One region of the Paenibacillus sp. FSL R7-0333 genome, then DNA from elsewhere that is predicted to be linked to it. Evidence: predicted binding sites of a transcription regulator. Region 1 holds the regulator's gene; the other holds the start of a gene.
The links. Region 1 encodes Rex, which represses fermentation and respiration genes when NADH is low (regulators of the CRP and FNR family bind a similar motif). Its sites were predicted from a motif close to TTGTGAAATATTTCACAA; they were not measured.

Region 1 (15,492 bases):
TTGCGGTGTACTTGTGACTCCGGATCTGGAGACTGCGCTTGCAGATACAGAGGCGGATGTAATGGTTGATTTTACGCTTCCACACTCTGCATATAGCAATACTGCGCTGGCGGTCAAATACGGCGTCCGTCCGGTTATCGGTACCACCGGCTTCACGCCGGAGCAGATCGCCGGGCTGGACAAGCAATGCCAGGAGCAGGGAATCGGCGGACTGATTGCGCCTAACTTCTCCATCGGCGCGATTCTGCTGATGAAATTTGCTGCCCAGGCCGCAAAGTATTTCCCTCATCTCGAAATTATCGAATATCACGGAGACCAGAAGCTGGATGCTCCTTCAGGAACAGCGATTAAGACGGCAGAGATGATCTCTGAGGCGCGGCAGGAGCTCCGCCAGGGACATCCGGAGGAAGAAGAGCTGATTGAAGGCTCGCGCGGCGGGTATTATAACGGCTTCCGTATTCACAGTGTGCGTCTTCCGGGCGTTTTTGCCCAGGAGGAGGTTGTATTCGGCGGGTTCGGACAGTCGCTGAAGATCCGTCATGACTCCTATGAGCGCGCGGGTTATATGCCTGGAGTCAAGCTCGGGATTCAAAAGGTGATGGGCTATACCGGCTTGATTTACGGTTTTGAGCATTTTATAGAATAGACGGGGAGAGAAACAGAATGTTGAAAATTGCTTTTATCGCACATGACCGCAAAAAAGATGAAATCGTTAATTTCGTAACTGCTTATGAGCATGTTTTTGAAGGTCATAAATTATTCTCCACCGGGACCACGGGCCAGCGTATCATGGAAGTGACCAAGCTCTCCATTCACCGTTACATGTCGGGGCCGCTTGGCGGCGACCAGCAGATCGGCTCGATGGTGGCTACGGATGAGCTTGATTTAATTATTTTCCTGCGTGATCCGCTGATGGCCCAGCCGCATGAACCGGATATTACAGCGCTGCTACGTCTGTGTGATGTGTATGGGATTCCGGTGGCCACGAATATTGCTACAGCAGAAATTCTGGTGAAGGCTATTGACCGGGGAGATTTCGGCTGGCGTGAGCTGGTACATAAATACAAGCCGGGTGTGGACGAGTTATGAAGCTTGACATTCTGGTATTCGGCGCGCATGCAGATGATGCCGAGATCGGCATGGCAGGGACGATTGCCAAGCATACTGCTGCCGGCTTCAAGATAGGAATGTGCGATCTGACCCGGGCAGAGATGTCCTCGAACGGCACGGTGGAGCTGCGGGAACAGGAAGCACAGCAGGCTGCCGCAGTGCTGGGCGCTGCGGTGCGGAGTAATCTGGGGCTGCCTGACCGAGGCCTGTATATGACAGAGGGCCATTTGGCGGCTGTAACAGCGGAAATCCGCCGCTATGCCCCGTCTATGGTATTTGCCCCTTACTGGGAAGACCGCCATCCTGATCATATTGCCTGCAGTAAGCTGGTGGAGGAAGCGGTATTTAACGCCAAGCTGCGCAAATATATGCCGGACAAGCCCGCTATCCCCGAGCCACAATTATATTTCTACTTCATTAATGATCTAGGACGGACGGATCTAATCGTAGATGTGACTGCGCAGTATCCGCTGAAGGAGCAGGCATTGTCCTGCTACCGTTCCCAATTTGGACTCGCTCCGGGTGAAGATGCCGTTGCAACGCCATTGACGGAAGGGTATATCGAGCGAGTCCGTTCCAGAGACATGCTGCTGGGCCAGCGGAGGCTCATTCCTTATGCCGAAGGGTTCGCCGGTAAGGTACCGTATACTGTAGATCTGTTCAGTGCTGCACGCGGATAAGGCGCCACTCGACAAAGCCCGGAAAACAACTATAATTAATTCATATCGTTACTTGGAGTAATAGAGCTAAGTTAAATGAAGGGGCGGAGCTATGGAGCGGCTAAAGATAGGCATCACTTGTTATCCTTCTCTTGGCGGCTCGGGCGTGGTGGCAACTGAACTGGGCAAACTATTGGCTGAAAAAGGCCATGAGGTTCACTTTATCACACACAGCATCCCGTTTCGGCTGGGAACGTTTCAGAAAAATATCTTTTACCATGAGGTAGAGGTTAACGATTATTATGTATTCCGCTATCCGCCATATGATCTGGCGCTGGCGACCAAGATGGCGCAGGTAGCCAAAATGCAAAATCTGGACCTGTTCCATGTGCATTATGCGGTTCCGCATGCGGTATGTGCTTTTCTGGCCAAGCAGATCCTTGGTAATGATATCAAAGTGGTTACCACGCTGCATGGTACGGATATTACAGTGCTGGGCCAGGATGAATCCCTGAAGGATCTGATCCGGCTGGGCATTAACGAGAGTGATGCGGTGACCGCAGTCTCCCGTGATCTGATCAAGGAGACCCGCAAGGCGCTTGATATTACGCGTGAAATTGATCTGACTTATAATTTCGTAGATAAGCGTGTCTATTATCCCCGGGATGTAACGGATCTGCGCGGCGACTTCGCGGCCCCGGATGAGAAGATTCTGATGCATATCAGCAATTTCCGCCCGGTCAAGCGGGTGAGTGATGTGGTGGATGTGTTCGCCAAGGTGAACCGGCAGGTGCCTTCCAAGCTGCTGCTGGTCGGCGAAGGCCCTGACCTGCCGAAGATTCAAGCTAAGATCAGCGAGATGGGCCTCGACGATCATGTCCGTTTCCTGGGTAAGCAGGACGAGATTGCCCAGGTGATCTCGCTGGCGGACCTGCTGCTGCTGCCTTCTGAGAAGGAGAGCTTCGGGCTGGTCGCCCTGGAAGCGATGGCCTGCGGCGTTCCGACCATTGGCTCGCAGGCCGGTGGGATTCCGGAGCTGATTCAGCATGGCAAGACCGGATTCCTTGCGCCAGTCGGCGATACGGAATCGATGGCAGAATATGCCGTCCGGCTGCTCTCGGATGAGGCGATGGCTGAGAGCTTCCGGCGCGCATGCCTGGAGCGGTCCTGCAATGATTTCAGCAGAGATATGATCACCAATCAATATGAAGATATCTATTACCGTGTGCTCGGGCGCAAGGTATCCGGATTAGACCCGATTCTGGGGTAAGGAGTACGATATGGAATGGAGAATGGCATCACCCGGCATGGCTGAAGCCGCCGGGACTGTTGTTGCAGGACTAGTGGCAGGCGGCCATGAAGCTTATTTCGTCGGCGGCTGCCTGCGTGATGAGCTGCTGGGCCGTCCGGTGCATGATATAGACATCACTACCTCCGCACTGCCGGAGGAGGTGATGGCCCTGTTTCCGCGCTGCGTCCCTACCGGACTGGCGCATGGCACGATCACTGTGCTGCAGGAAGGCTACAGCCTGGAAGTTACGACCTACCGGACGGAGAGCGGCTATGCCGATCACCGGCGTCCGGAGCATGTCGTATTCGTCAGGGATGTGCGGGAGGATCTCCGCCGCCGTGACTTCACGATCAACGCCATCTGCTGCGGACTTGACGGCGGGCGGATTGACCCTTTCGGGGGGGAGCGGGATCTCAAGCTCCGCGTGATCCGCTGTGTAGGCGAAGCGGAGGAACGCTTCGAGGAGGATGCGCTGCGGATGCTGCGCTGCGTACGTTTTGCTTCCGTGCTGGATTTCGCGATTGCGAAGAATACCTGGCGCGGTCTGCTGCGCCAGCGTGACAAGCTGGCGCATATTGCTGTGGAGCGGGTGCGCGCCGAGGTGGAGCGCATCCTGGAAGGCCCGCACCCGCAGCGCGGGCTGGGGCTCCTGCTGCGCAGCGGCCTGCTGCCGCGCGGCAAAGCGCCGTTCCCCTGGACCGGCCGGGACCTGGCGGCTGCCGCCGCCCGCCTCGCCGGTCTCGGGAACCTGGAGAGCGCCCGCCTGCGCTGGGCGCTCCTGCTGCATGCCCTGGGATCGTCGGCGGCTTCCGCCGATGAGCTCCTGCGGGCATGGACGTTCCCGGGGGCGACGCGCACTGGCGTCGTCGCCGTGCTCCGCGTCCGCGAAGCCTGGGACGCGGCATTGTCCTCGGCGCGGCCGGAGGCTTCCGGCGCCGGGGAGCGGCTGCGGCGGCGGTGGATCGCCGCCGTGCTGGGCCATGGCCAGTCAGCCGCCGAAGGGTGGCTGACGCTGCTTGAGGCGGCGGGGGCTGACGCCGCGTCCGCTGTTAGCGCAGGTGCGCGCGTCCCGGCCGCAGACGTCCCTGTCACAGCCGCAGTCGCACCCGCCACGGCGGAGGACGTCCCTGCCGCAGATGCTGGCGCACCCGCCAGATCGTCAGGCGTCCCTGCCACCACGGCTCCAGTCGCACCCGCCACATCGGCAGCTGTCCCTGACGCGCCTACAATGGCAAGCTCCATCCCCTCTGTCACCACCAGCCTCCTGCGGTCCTGGACCGCAGAGATGCCGATCCGTATTCTCGCTGAGCTGGCGGTGAGCGGCCATGAGGTGACAGCGGCGCTGGAGAAGCGTCCCGGCCCGTGGCTGGGCGTATTGCTGAACCAGCTTCTTCTGGCTGTCGCGGCAGGTGACCTTGCCAATGACAACCAATTACTGCTGCAAGCAGCGCAAAGGATGGATAGAAATGAATAGCGGTCATGCGCAGCATTCCGGCGTGTTGAAGCGGGAGGCGTTCGTTCCCCGCTGGGCCAAGGGAATTCAGCGGCTGGATACTGTCGGTTCCACACAGGAGCAAGCCAAAATACTCGCCGAAGGCGGCGCCCCGGAGGGAACAACGGTCATGGCCGAAGCGCAGACCGGCGGGCGTGGGCGGATGGGCCGTAAATGGCACTCCCCCCACGGCAAAGGAATCTGGATGAGCCTGGTGCTGCGTCCAGATCTGCCGCTGGCCTTGACTCCGCAGCTGACGCTGCTCGCCGGAGTGGCTGTCTGCACAGCCATCCGTGAGGTTACCGGGGTGCCGGCCGGCATCAAGTGGCCGAATGACCTGCTGGCCGGCGGCCGCAAAATCTGCGGAATTCTGCTGGAATCCTCGCTTCGTGAAGGCGGGCTGCATTATTGCATCGCCGGTATCGGCATCGCTGCAAATTTGACGGAGGAAGACTACCCGGAGGAGCTGCGCGGGATCGGTACATCGCTGCTGATCGAAGGCGGGGGCATTCCTGTAGACCGCACAAGGCTTGCGGAAGCCGTGCTGAAGGAATTCGAATATTTGTACCGGGTCTATCTGCAGCAAGGCTTCCAGCCTGTAAAGGAGCTGTGGGAGTCAATGTCGGTGACACTGGGGCGTCAGGTATACGTGAATACTCCCCAAGGCCGCACCGAAGCCACTGCTGTCGGACTGAGCGATAACGGCGGACTCCTGTTACGTAACGAATCCGGTGAGGTCGTGAGCGTACTTTCAGGTGAAATCGAGATGATCTAGGCGGCAGAAGCTGCCGCCATTAAGTTACAATAGTAAAGTCCCATAGGATCTCATAGCTGCCTAACACTGTAAATAGAACTACAATTGGTTTAATTGTATTTGGTACACTTAAAAGCAGCGAAATTTTTATAATGGCGGGGATAGATGTATTTTGTACAATTAAAATATGGAAAATTCCGCCTTTTTCAGAATTAAAGGGTATTTAATGGTACATACTGCAATTAAATCCCTCCCAGCTTAAATATCCTTCACTTTAGTTGCACAAAATACAGTTAACACCATCCACTTACACCATCAGCTACTTCAAGACATGTCATATTTTAAAATATAAGAAATATCTGTTTCACACGATAACTTATCCTTCTATTTCTCGCTGAAACGGTACCGTCCTTTATAAGGACGGTAAAGCTGTTTCGACTTGAGGTGTTTATTTTTGTGTTTTTTTGGTATACTGTCCTCATGAGGCGGCATCGCATGGCGAGCTGTACTCACGCAATTGTATCTTTTAACAGGACACCTATTTACCGGATGTACCTTCATAACTGGATGTAACGGTTACGTTGGATTCTGCTCTGAGCCGTAAGGACCGAGACAGAAGGGACGATCGCGAGTGACTCTTTTTTGCCCTTCGGACCTTTTTAGCGGACCATGCTAAAGGGTTTTTTTGTTTGCGCGGATACCGCGTATTTTATGGAAAAGGGGAATGAGAGCAATGGCAGACAAACACGCACTGAATATTATCAAGATGAAAAAAATGAAAACGGACGGGGTGCCCCTGAGCATGCTGACCGCTTATGACTACCCTTCAGCCCTGCTGGCGGAAGAAGCCGGAATCGACCTGATTCTGGTCGGTGATTCCCTGGGAAATGTCGTGCTTGGTTATGACACCACGCTGCCGGTTACCATAGAGGATATGGTCTACCATACCCGGTCGGTGAAGCGCGGGGCGCCTAATACTTTTATAGTGGCTGATATGCCGTTCATGACCTACCACGGAAGTGTGGATGAGACCTTGCGCGGTGTGCGAAGACTGATGCAGGAAGGCCAGGCCCATGCGGTCAAAATGGAAGGCGGTCTTGAGATCTGCTCCGCAGTGTCGGCTGTAGTAGCAGCCGGAGTTCCGGTGCTCGGCCATATCGGCCTGACCCCGCAGTCGGTCAATATGATCGGCGGCTACCGGATTCAGGGGAAGGATGCCAAGGATGCGCAGCGGCTGATGGACGAAGCGAAGGCACTGGAAGCAGCCGGGGCATTCGGCATTGTACTGGAGCTGGTTACGGAGGAAGTGGCAGAAGCCATCTCCAAGGCTGTCAGCATACCGACCATCGGCATCGGTGCCGGGCGTTACTGTGACGGACAGGTTCTGGTGTTCCATGATGTCCTGCGGTATGCCTCACCTTACCGGGAGAAAAAGTTCGTCAAAACCTACGCCGATGTAGGCACTCTAATTCGTGAAGGCATCACCAGCTACGTTCAAGAAGTGAAGGACCGCTCGTTCCCTGCGGAAGAGCATGTGTTTCGCGCGGACGAGACCGTTTTGGAATCTTTATACGGCAATGCCGGCAAAGGAGTGAAATAAAATGAGAGTGATCCGAACGATTGCTGAACTGCGCGAAGCGCTCGAATATATGCGTCAAGGGGGCCATGGCCCTGTTGGCTTTGTGCCTACCATGGGATATTTGCATGAAGGACATGCCAGTCTGCTGCGTAAGGCAGGGGAGAAGAGCGGCACGGTGGTGATGAGTATTTTTGTCAATCCGCTGCAATTTGGCCCGAATGAGGACTTTGCTTCTTATCCGCGGGATGAGCAGCGTGATCTGGCGCTGGCTGAACGTGAAGGTGCGGACCTGGTGTTCATCCCCAGTGTAGAAGAGATGTATCCGCAGCCGATCCGTACAGGCGTATCGGTCTCCTCGCTTACGTCGCAGCTCTGCGGTGCTTCGCGTCCGGGACATTTTGACGGAGTAACTACTGTGGTCAGCAAGCTGTTTCATATCGTGCAGCCGGATTACGCCTTCTTCGGACTGAAGGATGCCCAGCAGGTAGCGGTTCTCCGCCGGATGGTGTCTGACCTTAACATGAACGTGGACATTATCGCCTGTCCCATTGTGCGCGAGGAAGATGGGCTGGCGCTTAGCTCCCGCAATGTCTATCTGAGCAGCGAGGAGCGCAGACAGGCGCTGGTATTGTCTCGTTCCCTGCGCGAGGTGCGCCAGGCTATGGAAGAGGGCAGCATTCGTACCGTAGATGAAGCACGGGCTCTGCTGGTCTCGGTCATTGCTGAATCGCCGCTTGCGGTCATTGATTATGCGGAGATTCTAACCTTCCCTGATCTGGAAGAGCTGGAAGGCGGCAGCAGGCTGACGGATGCGGGCGGAGAGGTTATAATGGCTCTGGCCGTGAAGTTCGGCAGAACCCGTCTGATTGACAATAATGTATTTATTCCTAAGGAGGCACACGCTCTTGTTTAGACATATGATGAAATCCAAAATCCACCGGGCAACGGTCACTGAAGCCAATCTCAATTATGTGGGCAGCATTACCATTGATGAAGATCTGATGGAAGCTGCAGACCTGCTGGAGAACGAGAAGGTGCAGATCGTGGATAATAATAACGGTTCCCGTCTGGAGACTTATGTCATTCCAGGTCCGCGCGGCAGCGGCGTCATTTGTCTGAACGGGGCGGCGGCGCGTTTGGTACAGCCTGGCGATACAGTGATTATTATATCCTACGCTGTCATGTCCTCCGAGGAGCTGGCGGCGCACAAGCCGACTGTAGTGTTCGTTGATGCGGGCAACAAGCCGGTGAAGCTGGCGGATCATGAGATTCACGCGACGATTGCCTGAATTCTGAGCTTTGAGCCATGTAATCAATGGCAGGGATGAAGACCCCTGTACTTGCTGATAATGAAGTAAGGCAAGCTTAAGCTGACTTCATTATCAGTAAGGGTGGGATGTCCGGTGTTTCAACATTTATTTGCTGAGATGAACAAGATGCTCCAGGAGATCAAAGCCGACTATCCTACTGCGGAGGGTGCCCGCCGAAGCGATCTTTTATCCAAGTATAATATGCTCCACCGAATCAGTGATAATGTAATGGATGAATGGCTGGTCTTCGCCGAGAAGCTGAGCGAGTTCCGGGAACAGGCGGATTTCCAGGTTCAGCCAGAGGAGCTGCCGGAAGAGGAAGCGCCCGAGCTTGGGATGGATGCTTTTGTCAGAGGCCAGGGCTATTACAAGCTGCTGATGTACCGCAAATGCATTGAACAGTTCAGGGAGGTTACGGCTAAGTATCCGGACAGCCTCGCTGCCCGCCTGTATCTGGCCATGGCTTATCTGCAGGAGGGAGAAGGCGATACCGCCTGGGGACATCTGAATCACATGCTGGGCCTGATCCGTGAGGAGAAGCTGAAGGCGATGATCTATAATGCGCTGGGCTGTATCCGGGCTTCTCAGGAACGCTTCAATGAGGCCAGTGAGCTATTCAGCCTGTCGCTGCTGCATGACCCGGATCTGCCGGAGCCGAATGTGAATCTGGAGGTATGCCGCAGACGGGGCGGGAAGCTGGAGTTTGGCCATCAGCTGGTTTCGCTTTTATAATTTATCCTCGGTTTCTTTAGGCGATGCGCCCCGTTTCCCGGGGTGTGCATCGCCTTTTTTCGTAACTTCTGTTATGCTGATAAAGAGTCTCAAGTGAAAGGGAATAGAACTTATAATGAAATTTGCCGTGCTTGATTTTGAAACTACGGGAACCCAATCTGTGGGAGAGATCATCCAGGTTGGCCTTGCCATTATAGAAGAAGACGGGACGATCTCCCGGGTGTATGGTTCCTATGTCAAGCCCGGAGCGCCCATTCCTCCTTTTATTACGGGCCTGACCGGAATTACAGACAGCGACGTACAGGATGCGCCGGAGCTCGATGAGATGATGATGGAGCTGGTGCCGCTGCTGGATGATGTCGTCCTCGTCGGACACAATGTCGCGTTTGATTTTCATTTTTTGCAGAATGCGCTGGACCGCTGCGGCTACCTGCCGTTTCAGGGGCGGATTCTGGATACGATCGATTTTCTCAAAATATGCTTTCCCTCACTGAGCACCTATCAGCTTGGCGCGGTAAGCAGCCACTTCGGCATTACGCATGACCGTCCCCATCAGGCGGACAGTGATGCGCTTGCCACGGCTATTGTGCTGCTCAAATGTCTGGAAGAGCTGCAGAGTCTGCCGCTCTTGACGATTCAGCGGCTGAATGAGCTGTTCGCGGACGAAGACAGTGATCTGGCCTGGTATTTCGACGGTCTGCTGCGGGAGCGGGAGATGGAGACCTTTCAGCCGGAAGGTGAGCTGAGCTTCTACCGCCAGCTTGCGCTGGCTGTGGGGGACTGGGCAGAGCTGGCTACGCCACGGGAGGATGGAAGCGTCAATCCGCTGGAGAATATTACCTTTGAAGAATATATGGATGAGGTAACCAAGCGGCTGAAGGCTGTTCTTCCCCAGTATGAGAGCCGGGAAGCCCAGGAGCTGATGATCCATGAGGTCATTACAGCGCTTGAGCAGGACAAGCATCTACTGATTGAAGCGGGAACAGGCACCGGTAAATCGCTGGGTTATCTGCTTCCGGCTATCTACCATAGTGTGAAAAGTGATCAGAAGGTGATGGTCAGCACGCATACCATTAACCTTCAGGACCAGCTGCGGGAGCGGGATATTCCGCTCTTAACCAGCGTTGTGCCGTTCCCGTTCAAGGCCTCCATCTTTAAGGGAAGAGGGCACTATTTGTGTCTGCGCAAGTTCGAACATAGAATGAACAAAAAGGACTTTACGAGTCCAAGGGAAGAAGCGCTCACCGCTGCGCAAATGCTCGTTTGGCTGACCCAGACGACGACCGGCGATGATGAGGAGCTTAACTTAAGCGGACGGGGCGGCGATTTCTGGGAGACGGTAGCCAGTGATACCGACTCCTGCCTGGGACGCGCATGTCCCTGGTTCCGCAAATGCTATTACCACCGGGCCAAGCATGAAGCCGGGATCTCCGATGTGGTGGTCACCAATCACTCCAAGCTGTTCGCAGATGTCAAAGCCGGGCATCAGCTTCTTCCGGCGTACGACCATCTTGTGATTGATGAAGCCCATCATCTGGAGGATATTGCCGGCAAGCATCTTGGCATGCAGATGAAATATTTCACATTCGCCCATACCCTCACCCGTCTCTATAAGGATAGCCGGAGCGGGCAGCTGCCTGCCCTCCGCCAGAGTCTGCAGTCTTCGGGCAGTGAGCAGGCCTCCGAATGGAGCGGCGTGATCGACCGGATCTATCCCGATCTGCTGACGGTGAAGGAGTCCTGGGATGCGCTCAGCGACCGGCTCTTCAGCCTGCTGCCCGAGCGCAGCGATGCCGGGGCCGGTGAAGCAGGCCAGCTGGTGGCACGCCTGCAGCCGGGCAAGAAGCCGAAGGATTGGGAGGAGCTGGCTGCCCTTGAGAATACACTGAACCTCAGTCTGAGCGATATCATCCGCAAGGGCGACAAAATGCTCAGTGAAATGCGTGACACGGACAGCCAATCCTCCTCAGACAGTCTTGTGACTGATATCGGTGGGTTATTCAAGGATCTGGCATCCATTAGAGAGCAGATCCGCTTCTTCATGAGTCTGAACGATGAGAACATCGTGTATTGGCTGGAGGGAAGCGGCAATTATAAGGGCAAGTCGCTGCAAATGTATGCTGTTCCCGTAGATGTCAGCACCCAGCTCAGGGAGCTGTTCTTCGATAAGAAGAAGAGCATTATCCTGACCTCGGCCACCTTATCCGTGGATAAATCCTTCCAGTTTATGATTGATAACCTGGGTCTTGGCGAAGCTGCAGAGCAGCGGCGTCTGATGACTGCACTGCTTCCGTCGCCATTCAAGTATCGTGAGCAGGCTCTCCTGGTCATTCCCCGGGACTTCCCGAGCGTCAAGGGGAGTATTGGGGATGCCCGCTTTGTGGACACCCTCGTGCACTCCCTTGCCGAGACAGCTGTAACAACACGGGGACGGATGCTGGTGCTGTTTACCTCCTACAAGATGCTGCGCCAGGTGTATGAACCGCTGAAGGAGGCACTTGCCTCACAGGATATCGCGGTACTCGGACAAGGTGTGGAAGGCGGCAGCCGGAGCAAGCTGATCCGCCGCTTCCAGGACAGCCCGGCTTCGGTCTTGCTGGGTACCAGCAGCTTCTGGGAAGGGGTGGATATCCCGGGAGAAGCATTGACCTGCCTGGCGATTGTCAGACTGCCGTTCCAGCCGCCAAATCACCCGCTGGCAGAAGCGAAGTCGGAGCTGCTTCAGGCACAGAAGAAGAATCCGTTCATGAAGCTGTCCGTGCCGCAGGCCGTCATCCGCTTCAAGCAGGGCTTCGGGCGGCTGGTCCGCACGGCGCAGGACCGGGGCATCGTAATTGTGTACGATACCAGAGTCATTGAATCGCATTATGGAAAGTACTTCCTGTACTCGCTCCCCGGTCCCAAGATGGAGCATATGCTCACCGAGCAGATGGTCCCGAGAATTGCCGAATGGCTGGATGACGGCGGGGTTTCCTAATTCTTCTGCTATTGCTATTATTAATAAGTCATGATTAACCTGAAGATCCGTTCCCGCCTGCCCTGCCACTCCGGCAGGCGGCGGGGCACGGTTGCTATAATTGTACGGGTCTAACACAACTTTTAAGGAGGAGAATACATGAAATCGGATAAAATATCGGAGGCCGTCGTGCGCAGGCTCCCAGTGTACCTGCGTTTCCTGAACGATCTCCAAAAACGTGAAATCTCCACAGTCTCTTCTCAGGAGCTGGGCCAGAAGCTTGACCTAAATCCCGCCCAGATCCGTAAGGATTTGGCTTATTTCGGCGATTTTGGCAGGAAAGGCATCGGCTATGATGTATCTTATCTGATTGAGAAGATCCGCCATATCCTGAAGCTTGACCAGCAAATTAATGTTGCACTGGTTGGAGCCGGTAACCTCGGTCATGCCTTGTCTAACTACAACGCTTACTTGAAGGATACGATGAAGATTACTGCCATCTTCGATGCCTACCCGCCGAAGGTGGGCCAGCAGATCAACTCGCTGGTTGTGCAGCCGATGGAGGAGCTAAGCAGTACAATCCGTTCGCAGGGCATCCGGATCGGGATTATTACCGTGCCCGACAGTGAAGCCCAGAACGTAGCTGATATTCTTGTGGATTCCGGTATCGAAGCGATTCTGAACTTCGCACCGGTTATTCTCAAGACGCCTGCCAATATCCGGATTCATGCCGCAGATTTCACCACAGATCTGCAGAGCTTGGCCTATTATTTGCATGATGGAAAGGATGAGGCTGAAGATGAGCAGTAAGATCACGATAATCAAGAATGGGCACTTCCTGGTTCCGGGCAGTGACAAGCCGGTACTGAGCGGGTACATGACCCTGGAGAATGATTTGATTACTTACATAGGTGAAGCTGAGCCGGTAGTGGAGGATGGCGCACAGGTCGTAGACGGCAGCCGTCTGCTGTTCATGCCTGGTCTGGTCAATACCCATGGTCATACTGCAATGTCACTGCTGCGCGGATACGGCGACGATATGGTGCTTCAGTCTTGGCTGCAGGAGAAGATGTGGCCGATGGAAGAGAAATTCACTGGTGATGATGTATATTGGGGAACCTCGTTGTCCGTGCTGGAGATGCTGAAGGGCGGCACAACCACCTTCCTCGATATGTATGATCATATGGACCGGGTAGCGGAAGTGACCGAGCAGTCTGGTATTCGTGCTGTGTTGATGCGCGGCGTAATTGGGCTGTGCCCGGAAGAGGTACAGCAAGCGAAGCTCGCTGAGGCGATTGCTTTTGCCCGTAACTGGCACGGCAAGGCTGACGGCAGAATTACGACCATGCTCTCACCGCACGCCCCGTACACCTGTCCTCCAGAGTTTTTCATGAAGTTTGTGCAGGCTGCCCATGATCTAGACCTGCCAATGCACACCCATATGTCCGAGACGCGCCATGAAGTGGAACAGAACGTGGCCGACTACGGCCTGCGTCCGGTCGCACATCTGGAGAAGCTCGGAATGTTCACCCGTCCTTCGCTCATTGCCCACGGGGTTCATCTGAACGATGAAGAGATCGGGATTCTGGCCCGCCATAACGTTGGCGTGTCGCATAACCCCGGCAGTAACCTGAAGCTGGCCAGCGGGGTTGCCCGTGTTCCTGAACTGCTGAGAGCCGGGATTAAGGTCTCCCTGGGTACAGACGGTGCGGCAAGCAACAACAATCTGGATATGTTCGAAGAGATGAGGCTGGCGGCTCTGATCCACAAGGGCGTAAGCGGTGATCCTACAGCGGTACCGGCTCCTGAGGCGCTTCTGATGGCTACGGAGTACGGGGCGCAGTCTATTTTCCTAAGCGGGGTAGGCCGGCTTGCAGCAGGAATGAAGGCCGACTTCATCGCACTTGATATTGACCAGCCTCATCTGCTGCCGCATACCGATCTGCTCTCCCATGCCGTATATTCGGCAAGTGCCAAGGATGTAGAGCATGTATGGGTGAACGGCCAGCAGGTTGTGAAGCATGGACAATGCCTGACACTTGATGAAGAAGCCATCCGCCGCAAAGCACAGGAGACGTTCGAGAGCCTGCTTAAACGGTAATTCAGGGGAACGGGAAAGGAAGCAGCGTGGTGAAGAAGAAGAGGAGAAAATGGATCTGGCTGGGGATTACCGTGGTGCTGCTCCTTCTGTTCGGACTAAGCCAGTTCTATGCCTACATTATGAAGGACCAGTGGAACGAGCGGAGTGAGGCCAAGGAGCTGGCCCGGGCGCGTGCCGGACTAACAGAGGTAACCAAGGCCCAGAAATCTGTCTGGAATGAGAATGAGATCTACTGGGTGCTGACCGGTAAAAATGAAGCTGGGACCGAGCTGATGGTGTGGGTCCGTTTCACCTTGGAGGGCAAGCCTGCCGGAGGCGACAACGACCTGTATGCTGAGGAACTGAGCAATGGCACCTCAGAAGAGAAAATGCGCGGAATCATAGCCGCTCAGCTGCCGGACATTACGATCGAACGGCTGCTGCCCGGTGTATACAACGGGGAATATGCCTGGCAGCTATTTTACAAAAAAGACGGGCGATTCTATTATAACTTTTACCGCTTCAAGGATGGCAGCGCCATCGGTGAGGGGTACAGTCTGCCGAACCGTTAAGCGGACGGCCAGGCTTGGATTATAGGAGAAGTGGGAGATACAGTGATACTGTGCTCCCGCTTTTTTTGGTGTATCCATAAGAGTAAAGAACAGGTTAGAGCCGTTCATGGGCTTGAGAGTATATACGGGTTGCAATACCATTCATGTATATTAGATCAGCCACAGGAGACGGAATTTTAGACAGGGGGAATTGATAATATGGAAATTTTGTCCTATTTGTATCAGGCGGTGGATCTGTTCAAGGAGGAGCTGGGGGAGAATCTGTCGGGAATTTACGTGCATGGCTCACTGGCGATGGGCTGTTTTCACCCCGATACCAGCGATATCGATCTGCTGATCGTCGTACATGACAAGCTGCCCGCAGAGGTCAGTCATAGACTTGCCAGGCGTATTGTAGGTTATCATGACAGTCTGCCGAATAAGCGCGGAATTGAACTATCCATCGTCCTTAAGACATACCTGCGAAATTTTGTGTATCCTACGCCTTTTGAATTTCACTTTTCGGAAGCACATTTAGAGCGGTACAGAACTGATGAGAATTATCTGTGCGGCGGCTTTGAGGATGCTGATCTGGCGGCGCATTTTGCAGTAGTCTACCATCGCGGGTTTATCTTGTACGGGGAGCCGATCCGCGAGGCCTTTGCGCCGGTAGACAACAGGTACTATCTGGATTCCATTATCAGGGATATCGATGATGCGCCGCAGAATATTAAGAAATCACCGGTGTATTACATACTGAATCTATGCAGGATACTCTATTATATGCAGGAAGGTCATGTTTCTTCCAAGAAGGAAGGCGGGGAGTGGGGGCTGCAGCAGTTGCCTGAAGTCTATCACGGCTTGCTTAGACAGTGTCTGAAGGAATATAGCGGTGCGGGGGACGCCGAAGGCTATGAGCCGGGCGAATTAACTGATTTTGCGGAATATATGATGGCTGAAATCCAGCGGACTCCGAAC
Region 2 (15,492 bases), 3.7 Mb from region 1:
ATATTGAGCGGACCAAAGCCTGATTCCTTAGAGTAAGTATACAGACGGCGTGTCATTCCCATCAGTCCCAGGAAGAACATTGGGAAGAAGGTTACGTTAAAGGAAATGATGATCCACCAGAAGGCATGCTTGCCCAGCCGTTCGTTCAGGCGGAAGCCGAACACTTTCGGGAACCAATAGTGGAAGCCGGCGATGACGGCGAACACGGCACCCGGAATCAGCACGTAGTGGAAATGCGCTACCAGGAACATCGTGTTGTGATACTGGTAATCGGCGCTGGCCATTGCCAGCATGACGCCCGTTACCCCGCCGATCGTAAAGATCGGGATAAAGGCCAGTGTGTACAGCATCGGGGTCGTGAAGGTAATCCTGCCCTTTCGCAGGGTGAATAGCCAGTTGAATATTTTGACCCCGGTAGGTACTGCTATGGCCATCGTTGTGATTGAGAAGAAGCTGTTGACCATGGCACCTTGACCCATTGTATAGAAATGGTGCGCCCATACAAGGAAGGACAGGAGCGAGATGATCAGCATGCTGAATACCATGGAGGTATAGCCGTACAGGTTCTTCTTCGAGAAGGTGGCGATAATCTCACTATAAATACCGAAGGCCGGAAGGATAACGATATAGACCTCCGGATGTCCCCAGACCCAGAACAGGTTGGCCCAGAGCATATCCATCCCGCCGTTGGCCATCGTGAAGAACTGGGAGCCGAAGAGGCGGTCGAACATCATCATCGCCAGCGCTACGGTAAGAACCGGGAAGGCGAAGACAATGATAACGTTGGTGATAAGTACGGACCAGGTGAACATCGGCATCTTCATCAGCGTCATGCCTGGTGCGCGCATTTTGAGAATCGTTACGATAAAGTTAACCCCTGTGATCAGCGTACCGATACCAGATATTTGCAGGGCCAGAGAGTAATAGTTGTTCCCTACGGTCGGGCTGAATTCAAGACTCGCCAGCGGGAAGTAGGCTGACCAGCCCGCATCCGGCGAGCCGCCGATGACGAAGGAAATGTTCAGCAGCATGGCGCCCATGAAGAAGAGCCAGAAGCTGACGGCGTTCAGCCGCGGGAAGGCAACGTCCCGTGCGCCGATCTGCAGCGGAATGATTACGTTCATCAGACCGATGATAAAAGGCATGGCCATGAAGAGAATCATGATCAGACCATGGGTGGTGAAGACCTCATTGTAATGCTGCGCATCGAGGAATTTCATTTCCGGCGCAGCCGTCTGCAGACGCATCATCATCGCATCTACACCGCCGCGGAACAGCATCAGCAGCGCCGCGAGGATGTACATGATCCCGATTTTTTTGTGGTCAACCGTGGTCAGCCATTCGCGCCACAGATAGCCCCATTTCTTGAAATAGGTAAGCCCTACGAGAATCCCGATGGTTGCCAGTGCAATACTGATCATGGCCCCGTATATCAAGGGTTCGCCGTGAACCTTAAATTTGTCCAAATCCATTAGGGTAGCTCCTTTCAGTGTGTTGCATTAAGCTCTTCAGAGAGCTAGTGTCCTTCATGTGTGCTTTCATCGACAGGGGAGCTTGGCAGCGGCTGATCGACTTCCGGATCAGGCTTGCTGTCGAATTCCGTTCCGCTGGACGGTTCGGGAGACGGATGAATCTCCTTGTTATCCTGATGCTCCGGATTGCCGTTGTCCATATCCATCTCTTTGCCGCCGCCGCTCATATGATCTCCGTGATTTCCCGGAGGAGGGCTGAACTCCAGATGGGTGGAGGAATACGTTTTGCGTCCGAGGTAATCCGTGGCCAGCAGGCCTTTGAATTCTTCCTCAGTCAGCTTAGGTGCAGTTTCCTTCACTTCCTTCACCCAGTCCTCGTAACCTTTGTTACTCAGGACAAGTGCTTCGAATTCCATGTGGGCGAAGCCTTTACCGCTGAAGTTAGCATTCTTTCCGATATAAGAGCCTTCCGTATCAGCGGAGAGGTGAAGCGTTGTCAGCATGTCGCTCATGGCGTACTTTTGACCGGCAAGCTGTGGAATCCAAAGACTGGTAATGGTGCCGAATGAGTACATTCTGAATTCAACTGCACGGTGTACCGGCATATTCACGTAGTTAACTGTTTCAATGCCTTCTTCCGGATAACTGAAATGCCATTTCCAGTTGGAGGAGGACGCATAGATGACCAGCGGAGTCTGATCTTTATAATCCGCAGCCACATTCTCCACTTCGTTTGTCGTCTTGACGGTTACAACAGACAGGAAGGCTACGATAATGATCGGGATAATAATCCAGATCGCCTCAAGGACTACATTGCCTTCCTCGTGCTTTGGAATGTAACCCTCATTACTCTTCTTCGCACGGTATTTCACCAATACAAAGATGTATAGGATGTAGACAACTGCCAGAACACCAAGCATTACAATAATTGAGAGGATAATGGTGTCAGATAACGTTCTGGCAGACGGCCCCTTCGGGTTCAGAACAGCGATTGAGCTGCATCCCGGCAGGAGAAGGATCAGGCTTAGAAACAGAGCGTATAACGGTCCCTTTTTTTTCATATAGAACTCCTTCCTTCAATACTACTTTTCATTCGCCGTTCATTAACGGAAGTACATTGATCTGTATCTATAGTAAGAACTACTTACCCATAATGCAAAATACATATTTTGTATAATTATATAAAATAGACCTTAAAAATGGCGAACAAGTTAAATATGTGTGATCAAATTGTTACAACTCCCTAAGGGTATGATAAAGATCACTGTAGTGGCGCACTTTAGCTAATTTTAAGGTTGTTCAATTTTTGTTCAAAATTCCGATATTGTTATTAAATTTGTCACAATTATTCTGTGCCAAAAACCGCTGATTTAACCGTGTAACGCCTGCTGTGACAGCATTCGACGAGAATTGCGTGCTTTCTGAAAATAATGGCGAACCCTCATTTATCATTGCATAAGAGTAACAATTTCTTAGCTTGCGGTTACAATCTCTCAAATTACGTTGAAAGTATATATGATAAAGTGATAGACAAATATACATAGATTGGAGACTGCTGCTGTGCGCATCAAGAAAATTCTGCTTTTATTCATGTCTTTATTCCTAATTATGGGGCTTGTGCAGGTCCCGGCTAACGCTAAAGGTGAAAGCACTATTCTTAAACTCGGAGTCAACGATAAATTAAGCAAGGTTGAAGCTGTATCCGTAAAAGGCACCTATTATGTTCCGCTGCGCGCGCTTGCGGATGAGCTGAAATGGACCCTTACCGGCCTGACGGACGGGATTCATGTAGCCGGCGGGACAGGTTCGCTTACCCTGCTGAGCAAGGACGGAGGTGCGGTGCTGAAGGATGGGACTGCCGTGCCTATGAGCACTTTCGTACAGGACGGCAAACTCATGGCTCCGCTGAAGCTCAGCGGTTACCTCGGGTATAGCATTTCCTATGCGGGAGATAAATATTTACTTCGTGTGAAGGACGGCTCGGCGCAGCTTACCGATGCAGCCTTCACCGATAAATATGCTGCCGAGCTGAAGCCGGAGGCTCCGGTAGCTCCAACGAATCCAGCGACTCCGGTTACACCAACTGAGCCGGGCAAGCCGGGCCGGACCGTATACCTGACCTTCGACGATGGCCCGTCAGCCACGACTGGCGACCTGCTGGACATCCTCCGTAAATATGACGTACAGGCAACCTTCTTCATGCTGGGGAACAACATGAATCAGCATCCCGCCCAGGTGAAGCGGACTGCGAAAGAAGGCCATGGCTTAGCGCTGCATGGCGTGACCCACCGCCAGGAGAAGTTCTATGCTTCGCCGGCAGCGGCGCTTGCCGAGATGTCGGGGGCCAATGCGACACTGAAGAAGCTGACGGGAGCCAGCACCACCTTGATTCGTACGCCATATGGAAGTAAGCCGTATTTCACCAAGTCCTTCCGCGATAAAGTCCTGACGCAGGGATATCATCTCTGGGACTGGAACGTGGATTCCTATGACTGGAAATACAAACAGAACAGCGACAGAATCTATAACACCGTGATGGATCAGGTGAACAAGCTGAAGGCGTCCAAGACCAATCCGGTCATTCTGATGCATGACCAGAAGGCTACACTCAAGGTGCTGCCGCGTATTCTGGAGAAGCTGAAGAAGGAAGGTTATACCTTCAAGCTCATTACGAAGGATATGGAGCCGCTCAATTTCTGGAAGGATAAACGCTGATCCGTAAGGGTTAATAGAGAAGAGCAAGCTGCAGGGTAACCTGCGGGCTTGCTCTTTTTTTTGGCGAGAATCTATAAAGAAAACACTGCTGTTACTTGTACAGATATTGCACCAGCATATGAACCAGCTCTGACTTCAGCCGGTCCACAGTGACCCGCTGCGGTGAGAAGGAGATGAAGTCGACAATAGCGCTCACAGACTCAAACACAATGATCGAAGCTGCCTCCGTATCCCGGGTCTTCAGCTCGTCCTGCCCCATCTGGAGATAGGTAAGCGTTTTGAGTCGGCCGGTCTCGTACTGGGCATCCATCAACTGCTTGATGGCCTCATCGCTGTGATACATAATGCTTAGATCCTTATGATATCCGATAAAAGCCTTATGCGAGAGCAGAAGCGTGTCTATCAGATGCAGGATCAGGTCCGTACGTTCAATCGTATTGAAATTAATTTCTGACATTGAATCATCGATTCTGGCGAGCAGCTCATCCCCGTATTTGTGGAGCACTTCAATGAATACGGCTCTTTTATCCACAAAATAGGAGTAGAAGCTCCCGGTAGAGACCCCGGCGGCTGCTGCAATCTCCTTGGTATTCGTCTGATAGAAGCCCTTGTCCGAGAATAGCTTCATCGCGGCCCGGATAATGGCTTCCTTGGTTCGTATACTGCGCTCCTGCTGCGGAGTTCTAATTTTGTCCTCTGTTTCACCCATATCGTAAGATCCCCCTTATAGTACAGATTGTAGTGGAGCGGTTTTGTGCTGTCAATAAAAGTTGAACCAAAGTTCATTTTTTAAATTGACAAATATGAACTTTGGTTCATATAATCTGAATATGAACTCTATTTCATATTTCAGGAGATGATCAAGATGGGGATTGGAATGCGCAGAGCTTTATCCTTTACGGCGATTGTGCTGGGCTTTTTCATGGCGCTGCTGGATACGACCATTATTAATATTGCCCTGCCGGAGATGACCCGCCAGTTCGGGGGAAGTGTGTCGCAGGTATCCTGGGTGATGAACGGCTATAACCTGGCATTTGCCGTATTCATCCTGACTGCCTCGCGTCTGGCCGACCAATTCGGACGGAAGAAGGTGTTTCTCATTGGAGTGGGGCTGTTCACACTGAGTTCCCTGCTGGCTGGACTCTCCACTTCCCTTGGCATGCTGATTCTGTTCAGGGTTATTCAAGGCTTGGCGGGAGCCGTTATTGTGCCGGTTACGATTCCGCTGAGCACCACCACCTTTCCCAAAGAAATGCACGGACTGATTATAGGCATATGGGGGGCCGTCTCGGGAGTGGCTGCTGCAAGCGGTCCGGCGCTTGGCGGAATATTGACACAGAAGCTGAGCTGGGAGTGGATTTTTTTTGTGAACGTACCGCTTGGGCTGCTGAGCATAGGGCTGACCGTTATATTCATTCAGGAATCACGGGATGATTCAGCAGGGCGGTCCATAGATTACGGCGGAATCCTGGGGATAACGGGAGGGATGTTCTGCATTACATATGCTCTGATTAAAGTGCAGGATTACGGCTGGAGCTCGCGCCCGTTCCTGGGTCTGACGGCTGCGGACCTGCTCTTTCTGGTGGTCTTTTTTCTTACGCAGTATAAGGGGAAAGAACCGATGCTGCCTCTGTCCCTGCTGAAGATCAGAGCCTTCAACAGTACCTCGGTATCGATGATCGTGCTGGGGGCGGCGCTGATGAATATTTCGCTGTTGACCTCCTTTTACCTGACCCGGGTGATGGGGGTATCGGAGCTGAAGGCAGGGCTTGTCCTCTCAACCATGGCCTTAGGCTCCATCGCCAGCTCGGCTGTATCCGGGCCGCTATCTGCGAAATATGGCAGCAGTCTGTTCGCCGCAGCGTGAATGGTGATGATTGGCGCTGCCACCTATTCCATGAGCGGGCTTGAGGCTGATTCTACGCTGGGTGCGGTGATGCTACGGCTTGCACTGACCGGCTTCGGCGTGGGGCTCTCAATGGCTCCTGTGATGTCATCAGCGATCCGGGTTGTTCCTGAAGACAAGGTCGGCATCGCCTCGGGGGTGACGAATATGGCGAAGGCGCTGGGAAGTGTGCTCGGTGTGGCCATCATCGTCACTGTGCTCCAGCACAATACAACCCGGGAGCTGAGCGCGGCGAATTCCGCAGGCACAGAGGCGGGGGCCGGGGTAATAAGACAGCAGCAGGCGGCTGTGGATGCGTTCAGTCAGACCTATAAGTTCGCAGGCTACCTGCTGCTCCCGGGTATAGGCGCTGCCCTGTTCAGCGATGAACGCAGACAGCGGCGGAGCAGAAATAGTCAATAGAATAGTGCTTCCAATCGTTTGCCCGTTCAGTTGCGCGTAGTGAAGACCTCTTCGAACGAAGTGTGGATATTGATATCGTCCCGTCCTTTGGGGTGAATGAAAGAACCGTAGCTCCGATCTGTCCAAAAGATAGATGGGGGCTTATTTGCGTGACACGCTGAAACTAGACAAAGTAAAAGTTAATGATTGACATTAATGCTCAACTGTATTAATAATAGTAGTACAGTTAACACAGTTGATCAGTCGGATCATAGATCCGAAGAAGGGAGGACTGTCATGTTCGAACTGGATGTGCGCAGCCGCAAGCCGATCTATGAGCAGCTCACCGACAAGGTCAAAGAGATGATTATGCATGGTATTCTGCGGGCGGATGAACAGCTGCCCTCGGTGAGGGCTTTATCCTCGCAGCTCACAGTGAACCCGAATACGATCCAGAAGGCTTACAGGGAGCTGGAGCGGGAAGGGTACATCTATTCACAGCAGGGCAAAGGTAATTTCGTGGCCCCGCTGCAGCAGGGGCAGAATGAGAGCAAACGGACGGAGCTGAAGGAAGAGCTGCTGCGTCTGATGGCAGAGGCGGTATACCTTGGTTTTACGGAAAGTGAAATGAGTGCGCTGTACCGCCAGGCGTTGGATAAGAGAAGAGAGGAGAACAGCCATGATTGAGATTCGCGGAGTCAGCAAGATTTTTCAGGAGGAAAAGGCTGTTGATAACATCTCGCTGACTGTACATAAAGGTGCTATTTACGGATTGCTGGGATCGAATGGGGCGGGCAAAACAACGCTGCTGAAGACGCTCGCCGGTATTTATCGTCCTGAGGCGGGGAGTGTCAAGCTAGACGGGCAGCCGGTGTATGAGTCGCCGGAGGTGAAGCGCAGAATGATCTTCATGCCGGATAGTCCGTATTTCTTCGCGCAGGCAACCCTTAAGAGTATGGCGGCATTCTACCGTTCTATATATCCGGGCTGGAGCCAGAAGAGGTACGAGGAGCTTGGGACGATGTTCCGGCTGGACACCCGGCGCAAGCTCAGCCGTTTCTCCAAGGGGATGCAGCGCCAGGCTGCTGTCTGGCTGGCCCTCAGCTGCAAGCCGGATGTGCTGATCATGGACGAGCCCATCGACGGGCTGGACCCGGTGATGCGCCGCCAGATCAAGAATCTCCTGTTCCAGGAGGTCGCCGAGCGGGAGCTGACGGTGCTGATCTCCTCGCATAACCTGCGGGAGATTGAGGATTTATGCGACCATGTCGGCATTATGCATGAGGGCCGGATGCTGGTCGAGAAGGATCTGGATGATCTGAAGGCGGACACGCACAAGATTCAGGTGGCTTTCCGCGACGAACGCCATGCGGCCGCACTGGATGCCAAGCTGCAGATTCTCCACCGGGAGCAGCGGGGAAGTGTCAGCTTGTATATTGTAAAAGGGGACCGAGAGCGGATCAGCCAGGCTTTTCATGTCTACGAGCCCTATGTATTTGATCTGCTGCCGCTGACGCTGGAGGAAATCTTTATTTATGAAATGGGGGATGCCGGTTATGACGCGCAGCCGATTATTCTTTAACAGCAGCATTATCCGCCAGAACCTGCGCCAGCATGGCTGGATCGGAATATTATATACATTGGTCCTGTTGATTGTGCTTCCGCTGGAGATGTTCATGGAGAGCAATCCGCTTGCGGAGCCAAATACAGTAGACAATCTGTTCAATATCGGTGGTGCCGATATCGCACCGTTCCTTATCGCTTTTCCGGTTGTGGCCGGATTGTTCCTGTTCCGTTATCTGCAGTCCAAAATGCCTTCGGATCTGTGGCACAGCCTCCCGCTGCGCCGCTCGCACCTGCTGGCTTCCCATACGGTAAGCGGATTGATCCTGCTGCTTGTGCCGGTCTGGCTTACGGCTGCGGTTACAGCTATCGTCCGCCCGCTGGACGGCAATATGTATATCTATCAAGGCGCGGATATCTGGGAGTGGTGCCTGGTTATCAGTGTGCTGACGCTGTTTCTGTATGTCTTTACTATCTTTGTAGGTATTTGCACAGGACAGACCATTCTGCAGGGAATAGTGGTCTTCATTCTGTTAATTCTTCCGGCAGCCATGCTGCAATTTACCGACATGCACTTGAACAGATATTTGTACGGGTATCCGGAAGGGCAAAGCTTGTGGGGGACCCTGATGAACTGGGCGCCGTTACTGCGTATTATGAATATCTCCTATGAGCCTCTTAGTAATAAAGAGTTATGGAGCTATATCCTCTTGTCTGCTGTGTTCATGGTATTGTCATTCGTGCTGTACCGTAAGCGCCACAGCGAAAAAGCCAGTCAGGCGATGGCCTTCACCTACTTCAATCCGCTGTTCAAAGGCGGTGTAATGCTCTGCAGTATGCTGCTGGCGAGCAGCTACTTCGGCAGCATCAGGCAGCAGCCCGGCTGGATTATCGGCAGCGCCATTGCCGGAGGGATGATCGGCTATATCGTAGTTGAAATGATTCTCCGCAAAACCTGGCATATTCTGACACGCAGAATGCCGCTGGAGTTTGCGGTGTACGGTGTACTGCTGGGCCTTCTGCTCTATGTTCCCGTGTCCGAATTAACGGGTTATGAGAACCGGGTTCCGCGAAATGATAAAGTAACCGAAGTATTTGCCGGAGGGAATTACGGGGAATTAACCCGGAATCCGCAAGGAATCACTACCCGGGAGGAACGGGAGGATGAGATATTCTCCGCAGACCGGAAATACATCGAGGCTGTAACCGCCTTGCATCATGCTGTTGTAGCTTCGAAGCCGGACCAGCAGCGTAATACCCGTCGGTATGATTATCGCGAGAGCAAGCGTTTCACGCTGGTTTACCGGCTGGAGAGCGGGCGGAAGCTGATGCGGACCTACATTATTCCGGCAGCGGGCTTTGAGCCGGAGCTGAAGGCGGTCATGGAGCATGCGGAATACAAACGTGACCGGTATCTTCTGTCCCGGATGGACGAGAACGTAGAGAGCTTCAGGCTAAGCAATTTGAACAAGGTCATAAGTATTTCTGACCCGCAGGATGTACAGGAGTTCAACGAAATTCTGAAACGGGAAATTCTTAATATGTCCTATGAAGATGAGGTCTCTGATCAACGGGCGAGAGCATCTATTAATCTGGTCTACAAGCCGGATTCGACCGATTATCAGCTATTCTATACGTATGAATGGCTTCCTTCCTTCAAGGAGATGACCGCTTGGCTGGAACAGAAGGGCTATGCCGGTAAAATCAAGCTTACCGCAGCAGATGTTTTGTCCGCCGAGATGTTCAGGGATATACACCAGAGTGCAATCCCTCAGGGTTTGATGTACAATCCCGACGCTCATATGGAGTTAGCCCGCAGCGAGAAGCGGTCAGCGGTGGTTACAGATAAGACTCTGATTGATAGTATTCTGGAGCACCGGCGCGATTTCACCCGCGAAGAGGGCAGATATGTAGTGAAGATCGAGTATAAGGAAGGGACGGTGAACTACATTTCGCTGAATGAGCAAGATGTGGCACCGGCGCTTAAGGCCCTTCTTCCTTAGTCAGTTTGTTCTGTTACAGTAACCAGGCAGTCTTGATTTCCCCCGTTAACGGATGTATATCCTGTGCGGGGGATTTCTTTGTTGAAGGGGAAGCTGTTGTTGTGCTATTGCTTCTGTTGCTGCTTCTGGTGTACCTGAGCACATAGCATGGGTATATTAGATTAGGGTCTGCAAAATAATGCGGACAGTGTAAGGAGGAAACGAACATGGAAGAGGTACGGGATCATCTGGATCACGGACTCCAGATTGTATTCATAGGGTTCAACCCCAGCATCCGCTCGGGCGAGCTGGGTCATCATTATGCCAATCCGCGCAATAATTTCTGGCGCATACTGCATAAGTCCGGGCTGACGCCGCGGTTATACGAGGCTACCGAGGACGGGGAGCTGCTGAAGCTGGGATATGGCTTCACCAACATCGTTGCCCGCCCCACCGTAGGCGCTGAAGATATCACCCGCGAGGAGTATGCCAAGGGCCGCGAGCTTCTGCGGGCCAAGCTGGAGGAATACCGCCCGGAGATTGCCTGTTTTGTCGGCAAGGGCGTATATACAGAGTTCAGCCGCAGAACTACAGCCGCCTGGGGCTTCCAGGAAGGTATTGCTCCCGTGGTGGACGGAGTCCGCGAGTTCGTCGCCCCGTCATCCAGCGGTCTGGTCCGCATGCCGATGCCAGAAATCATCGGAATCTACTCGCAGCTGCGTGACTTCACGGAGGAGCAGGAGCCGTGAAGCCAGGCCTGGGATCTTATACATGGGTAACTGGCCCAATGTATGCGGGAAACCGAATACAATTTGCTGGTGAACGGCACGTGGTCCCAATGTATGCGAAAAACAGCATACATTTGCTGGCGCGCAGGCGTGTGGCCCGAATGTATGCGAAAAACCTAACGCATGAGCTGACGCGAGGGCGAAAGGGTGTGTAGTATCGGGTTTGTGGTTTTAAATCGCATCCCGCTTAAACAGCGGAGAGGACGGAACGAATGCGGAAAAGCGATAGCGGTCGCCTTTGTCTCCGGATTTTTACCGATTAGGGAAATAAATAAAATCTGGAGACAACAGCGATTGTAGCAACGTTCCGTTCGCGGAGCGTCCACCCGAGCGCCCGCGTTGATCCTGCTCAAAAGTAAAAGTCCGAGCAACCACTTCATGTGGAACAACGTTCCGTTCGCGGAGCGTCCACCCGAGTGCCCGCGTTGATCCTGCTCAAAAGTAAAAGGTTCTCCCATGTAATCAGGCAGCGCCCACGCTGATCCTGCTCGAAAAACCCATACTAAAAAGGCTGCCCCAATCAGCCATTTCATGACTTTTGGGAACAGCCCTTTTAATAAATAGCGGCCTGCCTACGTCTGGATCAGCAGCAGGATGATGGACGACAGGGAGAGGCAAATGCTGGCCAGATAAAGCACGCCGACCACCTGTCTCTGGTTCAGACCAGCCTTGAGCAGACGGTAATGAACCTGAGTGGCGTCCGCCTGATAGATGGCTTGTCCCTTCAGGAAGCGCCGGATGACGACAAAAATATTGTCGAAGATCGGTACGCCCAGCGCGAGAATCGGAATGAACAGCGACAACACCGTGGCCTGCTTGAAGGCGCCGTCCAGCGCAATCACTGCCAGAATGAAGCCGAGGAAGGTGGCGCCGGCATCGCCCATGAAGATTTTGGCCGGAGCCTTGTTGAAGCGCAAGTACGCCAGCGTAACCCCGATCAGCGAAATTGCCATGTAGGCAGAAGTAGATTGGCCCATCGTAAGTGCGACTACGAATAGGGTTACTGCTGAGATCGCTGTAAGTCCGCCGGCCAGACCGTCCATACCGTCCGAGAAATTAATGACCGTAGTGACGCCGAAGATCCAGATGATCGTCAGCAGGAACTGCAAAATGAACGGCAGTGAGATATAATCACCTGAGAACGGATTAATGAAGCCGGTAAACGCATTGCCCGAAAAGAACACCAGAACGGCGGCGGCAATCTGTACGATGAATTTGGGCAGGGCTGGGAAATCCTTGCCTTTGGTTTTGTACCAGTCATCGATGGTTCCTATAGTCAGCAGAAGCACACCGCCAATGAACAGGGCGAGCGTCTCCAGGGTGAATTCACGTGCGAAGAGCAGATATGTAATGAAAAAACCTACGAATATGGCATAGCTTGCCGTTAGCGGGATGGGTTCCCTATGGATTTTGCGTTCAACATCTTCCCTCGGCCTGTCCACGAAATCCAGCCGGAAAGCGAGCCTGCCCAGAGGAGGAATCAGCAGATAAACGATAAAAAATGACACGAGAAAAGCTAAACCGTATAAAATGACAATCACCCCGTTGATTTTTTTAAGGCCTATCCCAGATTATATCGCAGAAGGATGTATGTTGTCGAACTACATAAGCGAGATGGAGGAAAAGATGAAATACGAATGTATCCTATTTGATGCTGATGATACACTGTTCGATTATGGAATGGCCGAGAACCACGCCTTGAGCCATGCCTTTGCCCACTTCGGGCTGCCGACAGGCGCGCAGGAGTATGCGGCCAGCTACCAGGAGATTAACCATGCCTTATGGAAGGATTTCGAGCAAGGGAAGATCACCTCTGCCGCCCTGCGGGTGGAGCGGTTCAACCGGCTGTTTGCCGCCCGTCAGCTCACGTTCAAGCCGGAGGAATTCAGTGAAGCGTACCTGCGCTTTCTCGGGGAAGGTACCTTCCTGATTCAGGGGGCTGCCGAGCTCTGCGGTGAGCTTGCCGGGTGCCGGCTGGCAGTGATTACGAACGGAATCAGCGATGTGCAGCATGCCCGGATTAAGGGTTCCCCGCTAAGCGAGGTATTCGAGGCGGTTATTGTATCGGATGAGACGGGCTACCAGAAGCCGGAGACGGGGATTTTTGATTATGCTTTTGCTAAGCTTAAGCTGTCCGATAGACGCAAGGTGCTGATCGTCGGGGACTCCCTGACCTCGGATATCCGGGGCGGGAACAATTACGGCATCGATACATGCTGGTTCAATCCGCTGGGCAAGCCCGGTGATCCTGAGATCCTTCCTACCTATGAAATCCGCAGTCTGGACGAGCTGGTGGAGATCGTCAACCGCGCTTAAGCGGAATAAACGGCGGCAGGCAGGTTGAAAGTTTCGCTTCCGTGTTAAATATATAGGGACGCAAAGTTTCTACTTTTTTAACAACAACATACGGGAGAGGATATTATGAAAAAAAAATGGCTGATTGCCGCGGTGGTCACCGGCATGACGGTAACAGGCTCGGCAGGAGTGTATGCGGGCACCAAGCTGCAGCAGATTAAGGCTTATCTGAACCATAGCCTGGGTATTGTGGTGGATGGTAATCCTTTTTGGATGAAAGACGGCAACGGCAAAACCCTGACTCCAATTACCTATGAAGGTCTCACCTACCTGCCGGTCCAATCGATCGCCACGGTGCTGAAGGTACCTATCAATTATGACTCGGTCAACTATAAAGTGAGAATTGGAGAAGGCAGCGCAAATATTCCTGCTCCGACTCCTGCACCGGGAACCTCTACCGGCGGTGGGAATACAACTCCTGCTCCTGTAGTGGAGGGAACGGCCAGACCGGTTAATCTGCCTAAGGATTTTCCGATTCCCCAGGACGCCCTGATTGCGATCACTCTGGATACGGATGCTAACGGCCAGAAGAAGGTAGCGTTCACGTATTCCACGCAGGAGACACTGGAGATCATGGGCTTCGTGTACAGTGAATATGCGCGGATTAAAAATCTGGATAATGCCTCGGAGTCGGTATCCGCCAGCAATGTAAAAATTTCGGGCAGACTCGGCGGGACAAGTCCTGTATCCATTACAGGCAAAGCTTCCACGGCCCGGCCCGGCTTCAACCTCTTCACGATCACCTGGTCGGAGAGCTGATCTGAGCCAGTACAGTTAAGCTATGCAGGCTTGGCTAACCTAAAAAGAAACTCCGGCTTGTAAATCAGCCGGAGTTTCTTCATGTGCAATTCAGCTGAATAAGGTTAGACTTGCGGGCGGGTATCCAGCGGCTTCAGGTGGGCCTCAATCTGTTCACGCTTTGCTTCCAGGAACGGCGGCAGGGCCAGCGCTTCGCCCAGATGCTCGACTTCCTCATCTGTGGCGAAGCCCGGTCCGTCCGTTGCCAGCTCGAACAGAATACCGTTCGGCTCGCGGAAGTACAGGGAGCGGAAGTAGAAGCGGTCCACAAAGCCCGAGTTCGGGAGCTGTACGCTGCGGATGCGTTCAATCCACTGCTTCAGCTCCTCTTCGTTATCGACACGGAAGGCTACATGATGCACGCCGCCTCGTCCCAGGCGCTCCTGCGGAAGATCGCTGCGTTCCTCCAGATGGATCTCCGTACCAGAGCCGCCTTCACCAGTCTCGAACACGATAATATCCGGCTGGCCCGCGACTGGAGAAGGATAATTGCCTGCGCGGCGGAAGCCGAGCAGGTCCTCCAGAATCAGTGCCGTATGCTCAGCGGTCTCGACGGTCAGATGTGCCGGTCCCAGCCCGACAATGGCATACTCGGCAGGAACCGGGCTCTTGGCCCACGGCTTGCCGCCGGGCATGCCCTCGTTATGCTCATCTGAGACGAGGATGAGGCGCTGGCCCTCATGGTCGGTGAAGGCCAGCGTTTTGCGGCCGCCGCGTTCGGTGATTTCTTCATGCTCTACGCCCAGCACGGTGAAGCGCTGTGTCCAGAAGAGCAGGGCATCATCCCCGGGTACACGCAGGGAGAGTGCGGAGATGCTGTTGTTGCCGTCGCGGTTACGCCCTGCGTTAGGCAGCTCGAAGAAGGTAAGCTCCGTGCCGGGATTCCCGGTCTCATCCCCGTAGAACAGGTGATAGACAGATACGTCATCCTGGTTGACGGTCTTCTTGATCAAGCGGAGTCCGAGCACTTCTGTATAGAATTTGTAGTTTTCCGGCGCTTTTGCGGTAATGGCGGATACATGGTGAAGTCCTTTTAATGTTAAACTCATGGGAATACCTCCTGAAATTTAGGTTGTTGGTTATATAAAAGCCGCAAATTACTTATTAATATTAAGTTACTATAATTTTAATAGTAAATGAGTAATTTTGCAAGGTGTATTTCAAGGATGGTATTTATTATTTAGGAAAGCGGGGTTAATCATGCACACCAGATCAAGTCTGATGAAGCAGCTGGAGAGGATGGGAATCGATCCGCAGGGGACACTGCTGGTCCATTCCTCGCTCAAAAGCATCGGTGAAGTAGAAGGGGGAGCGGATACCGTACTGGATGTTCTCTCAGAATATATGAAGGAGGGGCTGCTGGTTCTGCCCACCCATACCTGGTCTTATATCGACGGGCAGAATCCGCGCTTCTCTGTGCTGGAGTCTCCCGCCTGCGTAGGAATTCTGCCGGAGCTGTTCCGGAAGCGGCCGGGCGTGATCCGTTCCTGGCATCCCACACATTCGGTGGCGGCGCTGGGCAGGGATGCGGC

Region 2: a site for Rex is predicted at 2,800-2,817, ahead of qoxA (cytochrome aa3 quinol oxidase subunit II). Genes of this name have one in related genera too.

What each region holds. Positions count from the first base shown of each region.
Region 1 is NZ_JBBOBZ010000001.1:4,485,260-4,500,751, reverse strand. Features, by position in the region: gene dapB (4-hydroxy-tetrahydrodipicolinate reductase) at 1-646, shown strand, start outside; gene mgsA (methylglyoxal synthase) at 664-1,089, shown strand; gene bshB1 (bacillithiol biosynthesis deacetylase BshB1) at 1,086-1,790, shown strand; gene bshA (N-acetyl-alpha-D-glucosaminyl L-malate synthase BshA) at 1,882-3,039, shown strand; gene MKY86_RS18980 (CCA tRNA nucleotidyltransferase) at 3,050-4,534, shown strand; gene MKY86_RS18975 (biotin--[acetyl-CoA-carboxylase] ligase) at 4,527-5,327, shown strand; gene panB (3-methyl-2-oxobutanoate hydroxymethyltransferase) at 6,040-6,906, shown strand; gene panC (pantoate--beta-alanine ligase) at 6,908-7,798, shown strand; gene panD (aspartate 1-decarboxylase) at 7,791-8,174, shown strand; gene MKY86_RS18955 (tetratricopeptide repeat protein) at 8,289-8,927, shown strand; gene dinG (ATP-dependent DNA helicase DinG) at 9,043-11,904, shown strand; gene MKY86_RS18945 (redox-sensing transcriptional repressor Rex) at 12,043-12,693, shown strand; gene MKY86_RS18940 (amidohydrolase) at 12,683-13,984, shown strand; gene MKY86_RS18935 (cell wall elongation regulator TseB-like domain-containing protein) at 14,014-14,535, shown strand; gene MKY86_RS18930 (aminoglycoside adenylyltransferase domain-containing protein) at 14,734-15,492, shown strand, end outside.
Region 2 is NZ_JBBOBZ010000001.1:767,686-783,177, forward strand. Features, by position in the region: gene qoxB (cytochrome aa3 quinol oxidase subunit I) at 1-1,472, opposite strand, end outside; gene qoxA (cytochrome aa3 quinol oxidase subunit II) at 1,517-2,533, opposite strand; gene MKY86_RS03225 (polysaccharide deacetylase family protein) at 3,033-4,187, shown strand; gene MKY86_RS03230 (TetR/AcrR family transcriptional regulator) at 4,279-4,896, opposite strand; gene MKY86_RS03235 (MFS transporter) at 5,053-6,054, shown strand; gene MKY86_RS03240 (hypothetical protein) at 6,061-6,495, shown strand; gene MKY86_RS03245 (GntR family transcriptional regulator) at 6,772-7,161, shown strand; gene MKY86_RS03250 (ABC transporter ATP-binding protein) at 7,154-8,056, shown strand; gene MKY86_RS03255 (DUF6449 domain-containing protein) at 8,010-10,040, shown strand; gene MKY86_RS03260 (mismatch-specific DNA-glycosylase) at 10,247-10,768, shown strand; gene MKY86_RS03265 (MraY family glycosyltransferase) at 11,380-12,339, opposite strand; gene MKY86_RS03270 (YjjG family noncanonical pyrimidine nucleotidase) at 12,434-13,123, shown strand; gene MKY86_RS03275 (hypothetical protein) at 13,229-13,921, shown strand; gene MKY86_RS03280 (ring-cleaving dioxygenase) at 14,026-15,009, opposite strand; gene MKY86_RS03285 (AAC(3) family N-acetyltransferase) at 15,161-15,492, shown strand, end outside.